2 linked regions of the Actinoplanes lobatus genome follow. The protein of the gene in region 1 interacts with the protein of each later gene in a pairwise test. Links are inferred from orthologs where the notes say so. Each region holds a gene or a part of one and is shown in the gene's direction. Other genes may lie near its edges.

Region 1 (9,147 bases):
GCCGTGGGCTCGGCCCGCCCGGTCTCACCGCCCGCCCGCGCGGTCGTCTCCGCTCCGCAGCCCCAGGTCCAGCCCCAGCCGCAGCCGGCCCGGGTGCGCCGCCGTGGGCGTCTCGGCCGCGCGATGCAGATGTTGCTCAGCATGATTGTGATGGTGACCGTGCCGATCGTGGCGCTGATCCTGGCCTACGGCTACGGCAACGGCGAACCGTTCGACCAGGACGCCGTCGAGGTCTTCACCGACATCGGCAGACTGCTCGGACTCTGATCCGGGGCACCGCGCTCAGGGACGGTCCGGCTCGTCGTCCTGCCGGAGGTCCCGTTCCCACTCGTCGAGCAGCTCACGGTCGCGACGGGACTGCTTGCTGTCCATCGAACGCAGGAAGTCCGGGTCGTCGTCCGGTGACGAGGGGCGGCGGATCGGGCGGCGGGACCGGCTGATCGGGCGGCCCCACAGGAGGTAGGCGGTCGGTCCGGCGAGCGGTATCAGCAGGATCGCGAGGGTCCAGACGGCGCGGGGCGCGTTGCGGACCCGCTCCGCCGACAAGGCGCTGATGAGGGCCAGAATCAGCAGGACGAGGGCTGCCGCGGCCAAGAAGATGAACAACCGGACCATGCCGCAATGATGCTCCTCGAAAGCCGGGTAGGCGACGATCAGAGCATGACAACCCATCCGCCGAGAACGGCCAGGGCGACGATGAGGAAGGCGTAGGCCCGGATCGGGCGGGGCGCCGGCCCGGGGAACCGGGTCCGTAGGTCCCGGCCCCGGTGCAGGGCGATCGCCACGATCGCCGCCCAGGTCGTCATCGCGGCCGCCGCCACCAGCCATTCGGCCGGGCCGGCGCCGGGCGCGAAGGCCGGCCGGAGGGCCAGCAGCGCCACGGCGGACGCCGACAGGCCGGTGCGCCGCCAGGCGAGCCGGGTCCGCAGCGCGGAGGCGCCCGGATCGCGGGGCACCCGGGCGCAGGCGCCCGGGTCACGGGTGTGCTGACCGCACGGCTCACTCATCTCAGAAGACCTGGACCAGCACCGCCGCGATGATCACCACTGCGCCGGCCGCCACCGCGACGGCGAGCACGGCCGGGAACCGGGAGCGCGGCAGGTCGGTGCCGAGCCGCATGGCCCGCTCGGTCCGCACCCAGTGGTCGACCGCGCGCAGTGCCACCAGGGCGCCGAGCACCAGCAGCAGGATCGCGATGATCTCGCGCAGGTGGCGCACCGGCAGTGGCGGCAGGAACTGCGCGCACGCCAGGCCACCCGCGATCAGGGCCAGGCCGGTTCGGATCCAGGCGAGGAAGGTGCGCTCGTTGGCGAGGGAGAAGCGATAGTCGGGAGTGGTGCCTGTCTGTGACGGGTTGAACCACTCTCGCAACACACCGTTAATTATCGACCCGCGGGGTCCAGAAGGGGGTGCCACAGATTGCGGACTTCGTCACTCACGCAGGCCTCCCGTGGGCGCCCGCAGCGGCACCACGGGGAGTCCGGGCCGCCTCGTCCATGGGTCTGCGGCTTCAGCTCTTCGGGGCGTGAGGGAGTATGGGTCGTGGATGGGCTCACGCCCTCCACGAGTAAGACGTTTTGACCGGACATGTCTGACACCTCCTCATTGCCCACTGTAGCGATCACGGTCGGGGCATGGGTGAGGTGTGTCACTCTGGGTGGCCGGCAACAGTGATGCTACTGACGGGTAACCTGGCTGACATGTCCGCCGCCCGGCAACTTCGGCGGCCGTGGACAGGGTCGACCGCAACGGTGCGTTCAATACAGGAGGGTCGTAGGAGCGCGATGAACATCGTCGTACTGGTGAAGCAGGTGCCCGACTCCGGTGCCGAGCGCACCCTAAGCGCTGACTACTCGGTCGACCGGGCGTCGGCGAGCAACGTCATCAACGAGATGGACGAATACGCCATCGAGGAAGCGCTGAAGATCAAAGAGGCGCACGGTGGAGAGGTGACCGTCCTGACCGTTGGTCCGGCCGGTGCGACCGAGTCCATCCGCAAGGCTCTCTCCATGGGCCCGGACAAGGCCGTCCACGTGCAGGACGACGCCCTCCACGGCTCCTGCGCGGTCGCCACCTCCAAGGTGCTCGCCGCCGCGCTGCGCACCCTGGACGCCGACCTGATCATCAGCGGCGCCGAGTCCACCGACGGCCGCGTCCAGGTCGTCCCGCACATGCTGGCCGAGCTTCTCGGTGTGGCCGCCCTCACCGGCGCCCGCAAGCTCACCGTCGACGGCTCCCAGCTGACCGTCGAGCGGCAGACCGACGAGGGCTACGAGGTCGTCACGGCCGCCACCCCGGCGATCGTCAGCGTCTGGGACACCATCAACGAGCCGCGGTACCCGTCCTTCAAGGGCATCATGGCCGCCAAGAAGAAGCCCGTGCAGAGCCTGTCCCTGGGTGACCTGGGCGTCTCCGCCGGTGAGGTCGGCTCCGCCGGCGCCACCAGCCAGGTCCTCGAGTACGCGAAGCGCCCGGCCCGTGCCGGCGGCGCCAAGGTCGTCGACGAGGGCACCGGTGGCGAGCAGCTCGTCGCGTACCTGGCCACCGAGAAGTTCGTCTGAGTCTGAGGGGATTAGGAAGACATGGCTGAGGTATTGGTCGTCGTCGAGGCCGGCGTCAAGAAGGTCACCCTCGAGATGCTCACGATCGCCCGTGGACTCGGGTCGGTCTCGGCGGTGGTGTTCGGCGACGCCGACACCGCGAAGCTCGGCGAATTCGGCGCCGAGAAGATCTACACGGCGTCCGGTGAGGACGTCGACGGCTACCTGGTCGCCCCCAAGGCCACCGTGGTCGCCGAGCTGGTGAAGCGGGTCCAGCCCGCCGCCGTGCTGCTCGCCTCCACCCAGGAGGGCAAGGAGATCGCCGCCCGCCTGGCGATCAAGCTGGACAACGGCCTGCTCACCGACGCCGTCGGCCTCGACGCCGACGGCACCGCCACCCAGGCGATCTTCGCCGGCTCGGCGATCGTCAAGACCAAGGTCACCAAGGGCCTGCCGATCGTCACCATCCGCCCGAACTCGGTCACCCCTGAGCCGTCGGCCGCCACCCCGGCCGTCGAGCAGCTGACCGTGGCCGTGTCGGACACCGACAAGCTGACCAAGGTCGTCGAGCGGGTCGCCGAGCAGAAGGGCTCCCGCCCCGAGCTCACCGAGGCCGGCATCGTCGTCTCCGGCGGCCGCGGCGTCGGCAACGCCGACAACTTCAAGCTGGTCGAGGAGCTCGCCGACCTGCTCGGCGGCGCCGTCGGCGCGTCCCGCGCGGCCGTCGACTCGGGCTACTACCCGCACCAGTTCCAGGTCGGCCAGACCGGCAAGACCGTGTCGCCGCAGCTCTACGTGGCACTCGGCATCTCCGGCGCGATCCAGCACCGGGCCGGCATGCAGACCTCGAAGACCATCGTCGCGGTCAACAAGGACGCCGAGGCGCCCATCTTCGAGCTCGCCGACTTCGGCGTGGTCGGCGACCTCTTCAAGGTCGTCCCGCAGGCGGCCGACGAGATCCGCAAGCGCAAGTAGGTTGGGCTAGCTTCGCTCCGCGGCACTGTGCCTGATTGCTCCGCTTCGCTCCGCGGCAAAACGCCTTGTAACCGGTGTCGAGGCAGGTGATTTCCCGCCGCCAGCAAAACCCGCTGGCGTCGGCAAATCATCTGCCTCGACACCGGCGGCGTTTTGCGGGGACGTTTAGCGCGCCGCCGTCCGGCTTGGGGTGACCGTTTCGTTGTCTCGACACCGGCGGCGTTTGGCGGGGGACGTTTTGCGCGCCGCCGTCCGGCTTGGGGTGACCGTTTCGTGGTGCGGGCGAGTCGCGGATCTTTGCGGCTGGCTCTGGGGCTGTTCTGGTGCGGTTGAGAGGGCTCTGGGAGGCAGCCGGACCACCGATCTCAGCCCGGCGCGGGCGGCACGGGCGGGAGGGCCGCTGAGGTCGCCGGGAAGAGGCGGGACGGTCGGGGTGTGGTCGGGGGCGGCGAGGGGCGTACCGGAGCGGGGCAGTGATTTTGATCTTGGGAGGACTCGGGCGGGGGCGGTGACGGGAGGACGGCCTAAGCTGGGGGTGATGGCCTACCTGGATCATGCGGCGACCACGCCGATGCTGCCTGCCGCGCTCGACGCCTATGTCGCCGCGGCGCGTGAGCTTGGAAACCCGTCTTCGCTGCATGCGGCGGGTCGTGGAGCCCGGCGCCTGGTCGAGGAGTCGCGGGAGCGGATCGCGGCGGCGCTGGGGGCCCGGCCGTCCGAGGTGATCTTCACGGGTGGCGGGACCGAGGCGGACAACCTCGCGGTCAAGGGGATCTTCTGGGCCCGGCGGGACGCCGATCAGCGCATGCGCCGCGTGGTGGCCTCGGCCGTCGAGCATCACGCCGTGCTGGACGCGGTCGACTGGCTGGGGCAGCACGAGGGCGCCAAGACGGCGCTGCAACCGGTGGACGCGGCCGGGCGGGTGGACGCGGAGGCGTTCGCCGAGCTGGTGCGGGCGCACGGCAGCGAGATCGCCGTGGTCAGCGTGCAGTGGGCGAACAACGAGGTCGGCACGGTGCAGCCGGTCGCGGCGCTGGCGGCGCTGGCCGCGGCCGCCGGGATCCCGTTCCACACCGACGCGGTGCAGGCGGTCGGGCAGGTGCCGGTGGACTTCGCGGCGAGCGGCGCCTCGGCGCTCACGCTCACCGGGCACAAGGTGGGCGGTCCGGTCGGTGTCGGCGCGCTGCTGCTGGGCCGGGACGTGACCTGCACGCCGTTGTTGCACGGCGGCGGCCAGGAGCGGGACGTGCGATCCGGGACCCTGGACACCCCGGGCGTGGTGGCGTTCGCCACTGCCGTGGAGGCCGCGGTCGCCAGCCGGGAGGAGCACGTCATCCGGGTGGCGGCGCTGCGTGACGACCTGGTGGAGCGGGTGTGCGCGGCGATCCCGGACGCGATCTACAACGGCGACCCGGCCGACCGGCTGCCGGGCAACGCCCACTTCTCCTTCCCGGGCTGCGAGGGCGACGCGCTGCTGCTGCTCCTGGACGCGCAGGGCATCTACTGCTCGACCGGTTCGGCGTGTTCGGCCGGCGTGGCCCAGCCCAGTCACGTGCTGCTGGCGATGGGCGCCGACGATCCGCGGGCCCGCTCGTCGCTGCGGTTCAGCCTGGGGCACGACAGCACGAAGGCGGATGTGGACGCGCTGCTCGCGGCGCTGCCGGGCGCGGTGGAACGCGCCCGCCGGGCGGGGGCCTGGAAGACGTCCAGATAGGCTGGGAACATGCGTGTTCTCGCAGCCATGTCGGGCGGTGTCGATTCGGCGGTCGCCGCCGCGCGCGCCCGTGACGCCGGCCATGATGTCACCGGCGTGCACCTCGCGCTCGCCCGTAACCCCCAGACGTTCCGGACCGGGGCGCGCGGCTGCTGCACCCTGGAGGACTCGCGGGATGCCCGCCGGGCCGCCGATGTGATCGGCATCCCGTTCTACGTGTGGGACATGGCCGAGGAGTTCCACGACAGCGTCGTCGACGACTTCGTGAACGAGTACGCGGCCGGCCGTACCCCGAATCCCTGCCTGCGCTGCAACGAGAAGATCAAGTTCGCGGCGGTGCTGGACCGGGCGGTGGCCCTGGGCTTCGACGCGGTGGTCACCGGCCACCACGCCCGCCTGGGCGCTGACGGCCTGCTGCGGCGCAGTGTCGACCTGGCCAAGGACCAGTCGTACGTGCTGGCCGTCCTGACCCGGGCCCAGCTCGACCGGGCGATCTTCCCGCTCGGCGACTCGACGAAGGAGCGGGTCCGGGCCGAGGCCGCCGAGCGTGGGCTGGCCGTGGCCGACAAGCCGGATTCGCACGACATCTGCTTCATCGCCGACGGTGACACCCGCGGGTTCCTGGAGGGCCGCCTCGGGTCGGCGCCCGGCGACATCGTGGACGGGCGCACCGGCGAGCGGCTGGGCACCCACAACGGGGCGTACGGGTTCACCATCGGCCAGCGCAAGGGCCTCGACCTGCGGGTTCCCGCCGCCGACGGCCGCCCGCGCTACGTGCTGTCGATCACCCCGGTGACCAACACGGTGACCGTCGGCCCGCGTGAGGATCTTGAGGTCGACGTGGTCACCGCCGATCGGCCGATCTGGCACGGCGCGGACACCCGGCTGGATTGCGAGGTTCAGCTGCGGGCGCACGGCGAGGTGGTCCCGGCTTCGGTGTCGGTCGCCTCCGATGCCCTGGTCGCTGCTTTGAAATCACCGGCGCGAGGCGTCGCCGCAGGTCAGGCGATCGTCGCCTACCAGCCGGATCCCGAGGGGGACATCGTGCTCGGCTCGGCGACGATCACGGCCGGTTCCCGGGTGTCGTCGCATGCCTGAGTTCCCCTGGGGCGCGGGTGCCGCCACCGGCATCGGCTCGCTGCCCGGCACCGACATCGCCGAGGCCCAGCGGATCGTGCTGGGTGAGCTGCCCGGCCTGCCGCACCTGCCCGAGCTGCCCGAGCGCGGCCCGGGCGCCGACATGATCGGCCGGACCGCCGGGTTCCTCGTCGAGCTGCCGGTGCAGGTCTACGCCGGCCGCTGGCAGATCGCCTCGCGGCCGGGCACGGACCTGCGGCGGACCGCGGATCTGCTGGAACGCGATCTGGACCAGCTCACCGAGCAGGCCGACGGATACTCCGGCCCGCTGAAGATCCAGGCCGCCGGGCCGTGGACCCTGGCCGCGAACCTGGACCTGCCGATCGGCGGGCGGATGCTGCGGGACCCGGGCGCGGTCCGGGATCTGACCGCCTCGCTGGCCGAGGGGCTGCGCCGGCACGTGGCCGACGTGCGCAAGCGGGTGCCCGGGGCGACCGTGCTGCTCCAGCTCGACGAGCCGTCGCTGCCCACCGTGCTGGCCGGGCAGGTGCCGACCGAGAGCGGGCTCAGCGCCTACCGGAAGGTGGACGGACCGGACGCCGCGTCGCGTCTGCGCACCGTGGTCGAGGCGGTCGACACCCCGGTGATCGTGCACTGCTGCGCGCCCGAGGTGCCGTTGCAGGTGATCCGGGACGCCCGGGCCGCCGCGGTCGCCTTCGACCTGTCGCTGTTCAAGGATCTGGACCCGCTCGGCGAGGCGATCGAGGCGGGGCTGGGGATCTTCGCCGGGGCGGCGCCGACCCGTGCGGTCGCCGGCCGCCGTCCGGAGTCGAAACAGATCGCCGACCGGGTGCGGACCCTCTGGCAGCGGCTCGGCTTCCCGGCCGCCCGGCTGCCCGGGCAGGTCGTGATCACCCCGGCCTGCGGGCTGGCCGGCGCGCCGATGGGCTACGCCCGCGCGTTGCTCAAGGCGTGTGCCGAGGCGGGCCGTCGGATCGCCGAGGTTTGATCGTATTTCTTAGACGGAGGTTCGGTTCAGTGGCTACCCCAGAGGCATCTTCCCGGCATGCCGAGCTGGCCGACGAGATCCGCGAGCACCAGCACCGCTATTACCAGCTCGACGCGCCGACGGTGTCGGACGCGGAGTTCGACCTGTTGCTGCGCGAGCTGGAGGCGCTGGAGGCGGAGTTCCCGGAGCTGCGCACCCCCGAGTCGCCGACCCAGACGGTCGGCGGTACGACGACCGGAGACTTCCCCAAGGTCGAGCACGCCGAGCGGATGATGTCGCTGGACAACGTGTTCAACCTCGACGAGCTGACGGCGTGGGCCGAGCGCGCGGTGCGGGACGCCGGCGGCCCGGTGCGGTTCCTGTGCGAACTCAAGATCGACGGTCTGGCGATCAACCTGACGTACGAGAAGGGTGTTCTGGTCCGCGCCGCCACCCGTGGCACCGGGCGGGTCGGCGACGACGTGACCCCCAACGTGCGGACCATCGGGGACATCCCGGAGCGGCTGACCGGTGACGACGTGCCCGGCCTGGTCGAGGTGCGCGGCGAGATCTACTTCCCGGCCGAGGCGTTCGCGGCGCTCAACGCGATGCTGGTGGAGCAGGGTAAACCGACGTACATGAATCCCCGTAACGCCGCTTCCGGCAGCCTGCGGCAGAAGGATCCACGGGTCACCGGGTCGCGCGGGCTCGGCATGGTGGTGCACGGGCTGGGCGCGCGGGAGGGGTTCCTCCCGGAGTCGCAGTCGGCGGCCTATGCGGCGATGAAGGCGTGGGGCCTGCCGGTCAGCGAGCGGTGGAAGCTGGTCGACGACCTGGCCGGGGTGCGCGAGTTCATCGAGTTCTACGGCAAGCACCGGCACGACGTCGAGCACGACATCGACGGTGTGGTGGTGAAGGTCGACGAGGTCGCCATCCAGGGGCGGCTCGGGTCGACCAGCCGCGCGCCCCGGTGGGCGATCGCTTTCAAGTACCCGCCGGAGGAGGTCACCACCAAGCTGCTCGACATCCGGGTCAATGTGGGCCGCACCGGCCGGGTCACGCCCCAGGCGGTGGTGGAACCGGTGGTGGTGGCCGGTTCGGAGGTCGAGTTCGCCACCCTGCACAACGCGCAGGAGGTGGCCCGCAAGGGCGTGCTGATCGGCGACACCGTGGTGCTGCGCAAGGCCGGTGACGTCATCCCGGAGATCCTCGGGCCGCTGCTGGAGCTGCGGCCGGCGGACGCGCGGGCGTTCGTGATGCCGACCGAGTGCCCCGACTGCGGGACGCCGCTGGCCCCGGCGAAAGAGGGTGACATCGACATCCGGTGCCCGAACTCGCGGTTCTGTGTGGGGCAGCGGCGGGAACGGCTGACCTACATCGGGCAGCGCAACGTTCTGGACATCGACGTGCTGGGGGAGAAGTCGGCGCGCGCGCTGATCGATTCGGGTGTGCTGTTCGACGAGGGCGATCTGTTCACGCTGACCGCAGACGACCTGCTCCGGGCGCCGTTCTTCGTGAAGAAGGACGGAACACTCGGGGCGAACGCGGAGAAGATGCTGCTGAGCCTGGCCGAGGCGAAGGGGCGGCCGCTCGCCCGGATCGTGCGGGCGCTCTCGATCCGGCATGTCGGGCCGACGGCGGCGGAGGCGCTCGCCCTGGAGTACCAGGCGATGGAGGCGATCGAGGAGATCGTCGCGCGGACGGCGGCGCTGCCCGAGGTCGAGGCGCTGGTGCCGGTGGTCGCGGAGGAGCCGGACGAGGCCGAGGGCGCGGAGAGCCCGGCGACGGCCGGGAAGGCGGTGGTCAAACGGACCGTCAAGGTCGTCGACCCGCTGGCCGAGGTGGACGGCGTC
Region 2 (9,325 bases), 2.7 Mb from region 1 along the record:
TGTCACCGAAGACCGGCATGTTCTGCGGGCCGGTGAGCATGGCGGCGTAGATCTGCTCGGCCGTGGCGTCGCCCAGGCTCGGGGCGAACTTGCCCGAGGAGAGCGCGCCACCGCCGCCACCGAAGCCGTGGCAGGAGGTGCAGTTGACCCGGAACAGCTTGCCGCCCTCGGCCAGCGCCTCCGGGTTGGTCTCCAGGTTCTCGACGAGCTCGCCCTTCGGCACCTCCGGGCCGCCGCCGAGCTCCTGGATGTACTGCCCGAGCTGCTCGGTCTGGGTCTCGTCGAACTGCGGCGGCTTCTGCTCGGCCTGGGCCTCCTGGCGGGCCATCGGCATACGGCCGGTGCCGACCTGGAACTCCACCGAGGCGGAGCCGACGCCGATCAGGCTCGGTCCACGCCCGTCGACACCCTGGCCGTCACGCCCGTGACAGGTGATGCAGCTGGTGTCGAAGAGCGCCTTGCCCTCCTGCGCGGCAGCGGAGAGCGGGACGTTGTCCTCGGCGAAGGCGCCCGGGGTGAACGCCGTGTAGACGCCGCCGGCCAGCGCCAGCGCGGCGAACATGCGCGCCGCGGCGCCGAGCCTCCGGCGCACCCGGCTGGGCGCACCGCGCCGCCGGGAGAACACCCGGGCACGCCTACGGGCGGGGGTGTCAGAAGTCATGGGTTATGTCCCTCTGGTTTGTTGTTGCGATCCTCGCCGTCGGCGCTGCTACTGAAGCCAATAGATCATGGCGAACAGGGCGATCCACACCACGTCGACGAAGTGCCAGTAGTAGGACACGACGATGGCCGAGGTGGCCTGAGCCGGCGTGAAGCGGCCCATGGTCGTCCGGATCATGTAGACGATGAATGCGATCAGGCCGCCGGTCACGTGCAGACCGTGGAACCCGGTCGTCAGGTAGAACATCGAGCCGTACCCGTCGCCGTTGATCTTGACGCCGTGCTGGACGAGCTCGGTGTACTCGTTCACCTGGCCGAGCACGAAGATCAGGCCCATCACGAAGGTGATCGTGAACCAGCGCCGCAGCGCGAACACGTCACCCTTCTCCGCGGCGAAGACACCCAACTGGCAGGTCACCGACGAGAGAACCAGAATCACCGTGAACGTCGTGGCGTACGGAATGTTCAGGTGCGGGGTGTGCTCCTCCCACAGCGAGTAGTCCGCCGCACGGATGGAGAAGTACATCGCGAACAACGCCGCGAAGAACATGAGCTCGCTGGAGAGCCACACGATGGTCCCGACGCTGACCATGTTGGGTCGGGTCAGCGAGTGGATCCGGCTCTTGTCGATGGCTGCCGCAGTCACGGCCTCATTATTCATCCGAGATAGGCCCAAGGTCCTTCGGGGTCCCCAATCCGGCCGGGTGGGAGGCCCGGAATAATCCGTGAGCAGCGGGTAGGCCTAGCCTCGAGTGGTGCGTTCTCACGTTTTGCCCCTACTCGCGGCCGATGGCGGGGATACTGGTCTTCCGCCGTTCACCCCGGCGGCCGTCTTCACCGAACTCAACCTCTTCAGCCTCATCGCGCTGGGTCTTCTGGTGTCGGCGGCGCTCTACGGGTACGGCGTTTGGCGCCTACGACAGCGTGGGGACCACTGGCCGGCCGGGCGCACGGCGGCGTTCGTCGCGGGTGGACTCGGCTCGATCGCGGCGGTGACGGTCACCGGCATCGAGGCGTACGACACGACCCTGATCTCGGTGCACATGGTCCAGCACATGGTGCTGTCCATGGTGGGCCCGATCTTCCTGGCCCTGGGCGCGCCGACCACCCTGGCGCTGCGGGTGCTGCACGGGCCGCCGCGCCGGACGCTGCTCGCCGTGCTGCACAGCCGCTACGTACGGGTCCTGACGTTCCCGCTGGTCGCGTTCGGGCTGTTCATCGCGAACCCGTTCGTCCTCTACTTCACCGGGGCCTACCGGCAGACCCTGGAACACGTCTGGGTGCACGAGTTCGTCCACCTGCACTTCATCATCACCGGCTGCCTCTTCTTCTGGCCGCTGCTGGGCCTGGACCCGCTGCCGAACCGCTGGCCGTACCCGGGCCGCGCCCTGCTCATGGTGCTGAGCGTGCCGTTCCACACGGTGCTGGGGCTGACGATCATGCAGAGCACCGTGCTGCTCGGCGGCGACTGGTACCCGAACTTGGGCCTGAGCTGGCTGGATCCCAAGGCCGACCAGGTCACCGCGGGCGGGATCCTGTGGGCCGGCGGCGAGATCGTCAGCGTCACGATGCTCGGCATCCTGGTGGTCCAGTGGATCCGTCAGTCGGAGCGCGAGGCCCGCCGGATCGACCGCGCTCTGGACCGCGCCGAGGCCGCCGAGAACACGGGCCGACCGGCACCCGACGCCGGATAACAAGTTCGGTACGATCGGCGGGACCTAGGACGTGAGGTGGGGCACAAGATGAGCGAGTACACCGTTCTGCTCTACAGCGACGACGCCGCCGTGCGAGACCGGATCCGGCTCGCCATCGGCACGCGTCCCGCCGCTGATCTCAAGGTCGAGTTCTGCGAGGCGGCCTCCTGGGAGGAGTGCCGCCGGCTGCTCGACGAGTACGAGATCGACCTGATGATGCTGGACGGCGAGGCGACCCCCGCCGGCGGCATCGGGATCGCCCGTCAGACCAAGGACGAGTATCTGAACCCGCCGCCCACCTGCGTCGTCATCGCCCGTGCCGCGGACCGCTGGCTCGCCGCGTACGCGCAGGTCGACGCCACGCTGGTCGCCCCGCTCGACCCGGTGACCACCGGTCAGACGGTGGCCGGCATGCTCCGCGCCCGCCGCGACGGAGCCGTCCCGCTCGGCACCCTGGGCACCGTTCCCCGCTGACTTCTCTGACGACACCCCCTATGGGAGGCCCCGCCATGGGCGCACGCACCTGGCCCAATCTGACCAGCGCACTGCTTCGTGGCGAGGAGCTCGCCACCGTGGACACCGCGTGGGCGATGGGCGAGATCATGGCCGGCAACGCGACGCCGGTGCAGATCGCCGGGTTCGCGATAGCCCTGCGGTCCAAGGGTGAGACCCCGGCCGAGCTGGCCGGCCTGGTGCAGGCGATGCTCGCCAGCGCCACGCTGGTCCAGCTGCCGGAGGCCACCCGGACCCGGGCGGTGGACGTGGTCGGCACCGGCGGCGACCGGGCCAACACGGTGAACATCTCCACCATGGCGGCGATCGTGACGGCTTCCGCCGGGGTGACCGTGGTCAAGCACGGCAACCGGTCGGCGTCCTCCACCACCGGCACGGCCGACCTGCTCGAGCACTTCGGCCTGCCGCTGGATCTGGGCCCGGCCGGGGTGGCCCGCACGGTCGAGGAGGCGGGCATCGGCTTCTGCTTCGCGGCCCGCTACCACCCGGGCATGCGGCACGCCGCGGTGACCCGGCGTGAGCTGGGCGTGCCGACATTCTTCAACGTGCTGGGCCCGCTGACCAACCCGGCCCGCCCGACGGCGGCCATGGTCGGCTGCTTCGACCCGCGGATGGCCCCGGTGATGGCCGAGGTGTTCGCCGGGCGCGGTGACTCGGCGCTGGTGGTGCGCGGCGAGGACGGGCTGGACGAGTTCACCACGTCGGCGCCCACCCGGGTCTGGATGGCCCGGGACGGCAAGGTGGAGGAACTGCTGGTCGACGCCGCCGACCTGGGCCTGGCGCGCAGCCGGCCGGCCGATCTGCGGGGTGGTGACGCGGCGTTCAACGCCGACGTGGCCCGCCGCACGTTCGCCGGTGAGCAGGGCCCGGTGCGCGACGCCGTGCTCCTCAACGCGGCGGCCGCGTTCGCGGCGCAGAGCGGCTTTCCGGGCGACTTCCACGAGACGCTGCGGGACGGCATCGAGCGGGCCGCCGAGGCGATCGACTCCGGCGCCACGACCGCCCGGCTGGACCGGTGGGTGGCGGCCGCGCAGGCGGCGAAAAGCGCCGAGTAGCCGCAAGAATCCGGCAACACGCCGCGGAGAATGCCCAGCGATGTCCGATATACGTGACACCGTCTGAATGACATTCGGGTAATCCGGCTTCCCGTGGAGGGAGAACCCCCGTGCAGGAGCGCGAACTCCGGTGCGCCATCTGCGACGGCGACATGCTGTTCGAGGTGCCGCCGTGCGAGGACGGCCACGACGACTGCCCTGAGCTGGTCTGCACCCGCTGTGGAGCCGCTGAGGTGGTCGCCCCGATCGTCGTACACCTGCGGATGCCCGGCGGCGAGAAAAGGCGCGTAGCGCCCGCTCAGCGGTCTGCCGCGGCCTAGCCTCAACGAGAAAGCCCGCCTCCCCCGAGGGGAAGGCGGGCTTTTCTCAGCTGGAGAGGCTCAGAGGTGAGCTTCCGGGTGCCGGGTGCCCGAGTAGTACTCGAACAGCAGGCCGCACGAGGCGAAAATGACGCAGACCAGGCCGAAGGCCAGCAGCCACCACATCCAGAACACCAGGCCGATGCCGGCCACCGCCGCCGCCAGCGCGATGCCGAACGGCCAGTAGCTGCCCGGGCTGAAGAAGCCGACCTCGCCGGCGCCCTCGGCGATCTCGCCGTCCTCCCGGTCCTCCGGGCGCAGGTCGATACGCCGGGCGACGAACCAGAAGAAGCCCGCGCACATCGAGCACAGCAGTCCGGAGAGGATCAGCGCGACCACGCCGACCCACTCGGTGCCGCCCGCGTACCCGTCACCGCCGCCGCCGGAGGGGTTGGGCGTGTTGAACGTGTAGAGCCCGTACACGGCGGCCGCGCCGAAGAGGAACACGGCGACCGCGGCGAAGATCTTGTATTCGGTCCTCATCGAGAGTCCCCTACTTCCCTGCGGCTACGGTCTCGGGCTGGTTCCAGGAGTGCTGCTGACGGCGCGTGTTGAACGGCGACGTCTTCGTGGCGAACGGCGCCTCGCCGATCGCGACGAGAGCCTCCTGCGTCGACTGCCCGGCCTTCTTGGCCGCGAGGAACCGGTCGAACTCCTCGGAGGAGACCGTCACCAGCTCGAAGTTCATGAAAGCGTGGTACGTGCCGCACAGCTCGGCGCACCGGCCGACGTAACGGCCCTCCTTGTCGAGGGTCACCTCGAACACGTTGCGCACGCTGCCCGGGAAGACGTCCCGCTTGAACAGCATCTCCGGCACCCAGAACGAGTGGATGACGTCCTTGCTGGTCTCCTCGAACCGGATCTTCTCTCCGACCGGGAGGACCAGGATCGGGATCACATCGGACGAGCCGACGGTCGAGGCGACCGTGTTGGCCTTCTCGCCCATCCCGTCACGGTAGTTGAACTGCCAGTTCCACTTGAACGCCACGATCTCGACGACCTGGTCCGGATTCTTGGACAGCTTGTCGACATTGGTCTGCACGACCGCGGTGTAGAAGAAGAGCACCGCGACGATCAGGATCGGCGTGACCGTGTAGAGGATCTCCATCGGCATGTTGAACCGGGTCTGCACGGGCAGCTCTTCGCCGCGCTTGCGGTACCGGATCACACACCAGAAGATCAGACCCCACACGCCGATGCCGACCGTCAGAGCGGCGATCGTCGACGCGATCCACAGGTCGTACATCTGGTGTGCCTGCAGACTGATACCCCGGCTCGGCCAGCCGAAGTTACCGAATGCGGAACCCCAGTCCTCGATCGAACAGCCCGAGAGCAACGTCAGCAGCGTCGCGCCGCCGAGAACCAGCCCGGCCGCCCGGCCTACTGCCCGCGGCCGTGTGGCCGAACTCCTTGCGCCCACCTGCTTCTGCCTCCTTAGCAGCGCCGCCTGCCGAAAATCGGACACCTGGCGGCAAGGCTCACTGACGGTCGCACATTACTCGACCAAGCCACGGCGACCAGCCACCGGGGGGCGTAGGGCCCCGGGTATGGGGGCGACCGTCCCGGAAAACTCCCGGACAACCGGACGATACCGTTCCCTGTGTGGATTACACAGGCGATCCGGCCGGTGCGCCCGCTTACCTCGACGCCGCCACCGCGGCGCCGCCGCATCCGGTGACACGCGAGGCTCTGCTGGCCGCCCTCGCCGACGGCTGGGCCGACCCGTCCCGGCTCTACGCGGCCGGGCGGCGGGCCCAGCAGCTGCACGAGGCGGCCACCGCGGTGGTCGCCGAGATCCTGGGCGTACGGGCGGACGAGGTGAGTTTCCAGCCCTCCGGCACGGCGGCGGCCCAGGCGGCGGTCCTCGGCGGGCTGGGCGGCCGCGCGCGGGTGGGCCGGGTGCTGGTGCATTCGGCGATCGAGCACTCGGCGGTGCTGCACGCCGCGCGTACGGCCGAGGCGGTGGAGGTCGGCGTGGACCGGCTGGGCCGGCTCGACCTGGACGCGTGGGCCACCGCGGTCCGGGCCGGCGGGGTGGCCCTGGCGAGCCTGATCAGTGCCAGTCACGAGGTGGGCACGGTGCAGCCGGTGGCCGCCGCCGCGGAGCTGTGCGCCGAAGCCGGGGTGCCGCTGTTCGTGGACGCGGCGCAGACCGTGGGCCGGGCGCCGGTGCCGCCGGGCTGGTCGCTGCTGAGCGCCTCGGCACACAAGTGGGGCGGTCCGGCGGGGGTCGGGGTGCTGGTGGTGCGCAAGGGTGTGCGCTGGCTCTCCCCGTACCCTCAAGATGATCTTTATCGCCCCCGCCACCCGGGCGCGCTCTCGCTGCCGGCCGTGGTCGCGGCGGCCGCGAGCCTCCGTGCCGTGGTGGCCGAGGCGCGCGGCGAGGCGGCCCGGCTGAGCGCCCTGGTCGACCGGATCCGGGAGCGGGTGGCCGCCACCGTGCCGGACGTGGAGATCGTCGGCGACCCGGTCGGGCGGCTGCCGCACCTGGTCACGTTCAGCTGCCTGTACGTCGACGGCGAGGCCCTGCTGCACGCCCTCGACCGGCACGGTTTCGCCGTCTCGTCAGGTTCCTCGTGCACCTCGTCGACGCTGCGCCCGAGCCACGTGCTGGAGGCGATGGGTGTGCTCAGCCACGGCAACGTGCGGGTGTCGCTGCACCGGGAGACCACCGAGGCGGACGTCGAGAGGTTCCTCACCGTGCTGCCGGACGTGGTGGCCGCCATCCGGAAGGAGGCCGGGATCTGATCACCCTGGACTGCCGGGGCCTGCGCTGCCCGATCCCGGTGATCCGGCTGGCCAGGGCCATTCCGGGCGTGCCGGTCGGGGAGATCGTGCGGGTGCTCGCCGACGACCCGGCCGCGGCCAACGACATCCCCGCCTGGTGCCGGATGAAGGGCCAGGAGTTCGTCGCCGCCGACGGCCAGGCCTTCGACGTGCGCAGGCTGAGCTGACTGGCTCCGCTTCGCTCCGCGGACGATCGCCTTGTAACCGGTGAGTCAGCAGACGGTTTTCCGCCACCGCAAACCCCACGGCGTCGGAAAACCGGCTGCTGACTCACCGGCGGCGATCGTCGAGATAGCCGACCACGGACGGGACCGGGTCCTTGGCCAGGTGGGTGTCGACGACCAGGCGCGGGCCCAGATAGGGCTCGTACTCCGCCTGGCGTTCCAGGACCCGCACCCAGTCCGGGATGCCCTCGTGGTCGCGCGCCTTGAACCGCTCCTCGACCCGGCGGCGGTGCTCCACGTCGTCGCCGCAGATCACCTCGACGACCCGCAGCGGCACCTCCATCCGCTCGGCCAGGTCCACCCAGAGCTGCCGCGCCGCCCGGACCGGGTTCACCGCGTCGATGATCACGTGGTGGCCGATCCGGAGCTGCTCCTCGGCCACCGCGGCCACCACCCCGTAGGCGGTGTAGCCGGGCCGGGGCTCCTGCACCCCGTACCGCTGGAGCGTGAAGTCGACCGTGTCGACGGCCAGGACCGCCGCGGGCAGCTCGGCGGCCACCGCGGCGGCCAGAGTGCTCTTACCGACGCCGGGGAGCCCGGCGAAGACCGCTAACACCATGTCGTGGTCACGCCGGGAGCAGCGGCGCGACCTCCGCGGCCGCCTCGTCGCCGTACGCCGACGCGAACCGCTTCGTGAAGTCGGGAGCCTTGATGTCGTACTCCTGGGTGCCGACCGTCTCCAGCACCAGCGCCGCGACCAGCGAGCCGACCTGGGCGGACCGCTCCAGGCCGAGCCCCCACGAGACACCGGCGAAGAAGCCGGCCCGGAAGCCGTCGCCCACCCCGGTCGGGTCCTCGCCGAGGACGTCCGGGACGACCGGCACGTGGATCCGCTCGATCCCCCGGCCGGTGATCTCCACACCGTCCTTGCCGAGGGTGGTGACCCGGATCTTCACCTGCTCCAGCACCTGGTCGCCGGTGAGGCCGGCCTTGGTCTCCAGCAGGGACCGCTCGTACTCGTTGGTCAGCAGGTACTCCGCGCCGCTGATCAGGCTCAGCACGTCCGAGCCGTCCATCCGGGCGAGCTGCTGCGACGGGTCGGCGGCGAACGCGTAACCCCGCTCGCGGCACTCCTCGGAGTGCCGGATCATCGCGGCCGGGTCGTTGGCGCCTACCAGCACCAGGTCGAGGCCGCCGGCCCGCTCGTGCACCGGCCGCAGCTCGATGTTGCGCGCCTCGGCCATCGCCCCGGCGTAGAAGGAGGCGATCTGGTTGAGGTCGTCGTCGGTGGTGCAGACGAACCGGGCGGTGTGCGCCGTGTCGCTGACGTGCACCGAACCGCAGTCCACCCCGTGCCGCTCGAGCCAGGAACGGTAGTCACCGAAGTCGGCGCCGACCGCACCGACCAGGAGCGGGCGCAGGCCCAGCTTGCCCATCCCGAAGGCGATGTTGGGGGCGACACCGCCGCGGCGGACCACGAGGTCGTCGACGAGGAAGGAGAGCGAGACCTTGTGCAGCTGGTCCGCGATGAGCTGCTCGGCGAACCTGCCGGGGAAGTGCATCAGATGGTCGGTGGCGATCGAGCCGGTGACGGCGATCTTCATTTCGGCCCTCGGGGTAGGGAACAGGGGGCGTTACGGGATGAGACTACCGGCCCGAAGCAGCGAACAGGCCGCCCCGTACAACGGGACGGCCTGTTCAAAGGTTGTCTCAGTGGAACGAGTCACCACACGCGCAGGAGTTCTGCGCGTTCGGGTTGTCGATGGTGAAACCCTGAGCGTCGATCCGGTCGGCGAAGTCGATGGTCGCGCCCGCAAGATACGGAGCGCTCATCCGGTCCACCACGACCTCGACGCCGTCGAAGTCGCTGACGACATCCCCGTCGAGCGAACGCTCGTCGAAGAAGAGCTGGTAACGCAGGCCGGAGCAGCCACCGGGCTGTACGGCGATGCGCAGACGCAGGTCGTCGCGCCCCTCCTGCTCGATCAGGGCCTTGACCTTCACCGCGGCGACGTCGGTCAAGATGACGCCGGTCGGGGCGGTCGCCTCGGTCGACTCGGTGTGCGCTTCAGTGGTCACTAGGTATCTCCCTG

Evidence for each region.
Region 2: the proteins of BJ964_RS04895 (region 1) and BJ964_RS17720 interact in binary tests that used the Escherichia coli proteins (3 or more experiments, as listed by UniProt). The link is inferred for Actinoplanes lobatus from one-to-one orthologs.

Annotation. Positions count from the first base shown.
Region 1 is NZ_JACHNC010000001.1:1,116,132-1,125,278, reverse strand. What follows is about bases 3,369-6,141. They hold BJ964_RS04895 (cysteine desulfurase family protein), read left to right. Parts: upstream 3,369-4,053; coding sequence 4,054-5,229; downstream 5,230-6,141. Other genes in these bases: mnmA (tRNA 2-thiouridine(34) synthase MnmA), read left to right, coding at 5,239-6,141; BJ964_RS04900 (electron transfer flavoprotein subunit alpha/FixB family protein), read left to right, coding at 3,369-3,515. Outside these bases: BJ964_RS47780 (Hsp70 family protein), read left to right, coding at 1-267; BJ964_RS04920 (PLD nuclease N-terminal domain-containing protein), read right to left, coding at 283-615; BJ964_RS04915 (DUF202 domain-containing protein), read right to left, coding at 654-1,007; BJ964_RS04910 (YidH family protein), read right to left, coding at 1,009-1,374; BJ964_RS04905 (electron transfer flavoprotein subunit beta/FixA family protein), read left to right, coding at 1,785-2,561; more of BJ964_RS04900, read left to right, coding at 2,583-3,368; more of mnmA, read left to right, coding at 6,142-6,327; BJ964_RS04885 (methionine synthase), read left to right, coding at 6,320-7,315; NAD-dependent DNA ligase LigA, read left to right, coding at 7,312-9,147. UniProt on the Escherichia coli protein: Master enzyme that delivers sulfur to a number of partners involved in Fe-S cluster assembly, tRNA modification or cofactor biosynthesis. Catalyzes the removal of elemental sulfur from cysteine to produce alanine.
Region 2 is NZ_JACHNC010000001.1:3,771,403-3,780,727, reverse strand. What follows is about bases 5,680-8,630. They hold BJ964_RS17720 (sulfurtransferase TusA family protein), read left to right. Parts: upstream 5,680-7,025; coding sequence 7,026-7,235; downstream 7,236-8,630. Other genes in these bases: BJ964_RS17710 (carbohydrate kinase family protein), read right to left, coding at 7,859-8,630; BJ964_RS17715 (AAA family ATPase), read right to left, coding at 7,339-7,851; BJ964_RS17725 (cysteine desulfurase family protein), read left to right, coding at 5,884-7,029; ctaC (aa3-type cytochrome oxidase subunit II), read right to left, coding at 5,680-5,701. Outside these bases: qcrC (cytochrome bc1 complex diheme cytochrome c subunit), read right to left, coding at 1-661; ctaE (aa3-type cytochrome oxidase subunit III), read right to left, coding at 710-1,306; BJ964_RS17755 (cytochrome c oxidase assembly protein), read left to right, coding at 1,416-2,354; BJ964_RS17750 (hypothetical protein), read left to right, coding at 2,403-2,828; trpD (anthranilate phosphoribosyltransferase), read left to right, coding at 2,864-3,922; BJ964_RS17740 (hypothetical protein), read left to right, coding at 4,033-4,242; BJ964_RS17735 (cytochrome c oxidase subunit 4), read right to left, coding at 4,303-4,764; more of ctaC, read right to left, coding at 4,775-5,679; more of BJ964_RS17710, read right to left, coding at 8,631-8,836; iron-sulfur cluster insertion protein ErpA, read right to left, coding at 8,943-9,311. UniProt on the Escherichia coli protein: Sulfur carrier protein involved in sulfur trafficking in the cell. Part of a sulfur-relay system required for 2-thiolation during synthesis of 2-thiouridine of the modified wobble base 5-methylaminomethyl-2-thiouridine (mnm(5)s(2)U) in tRNA.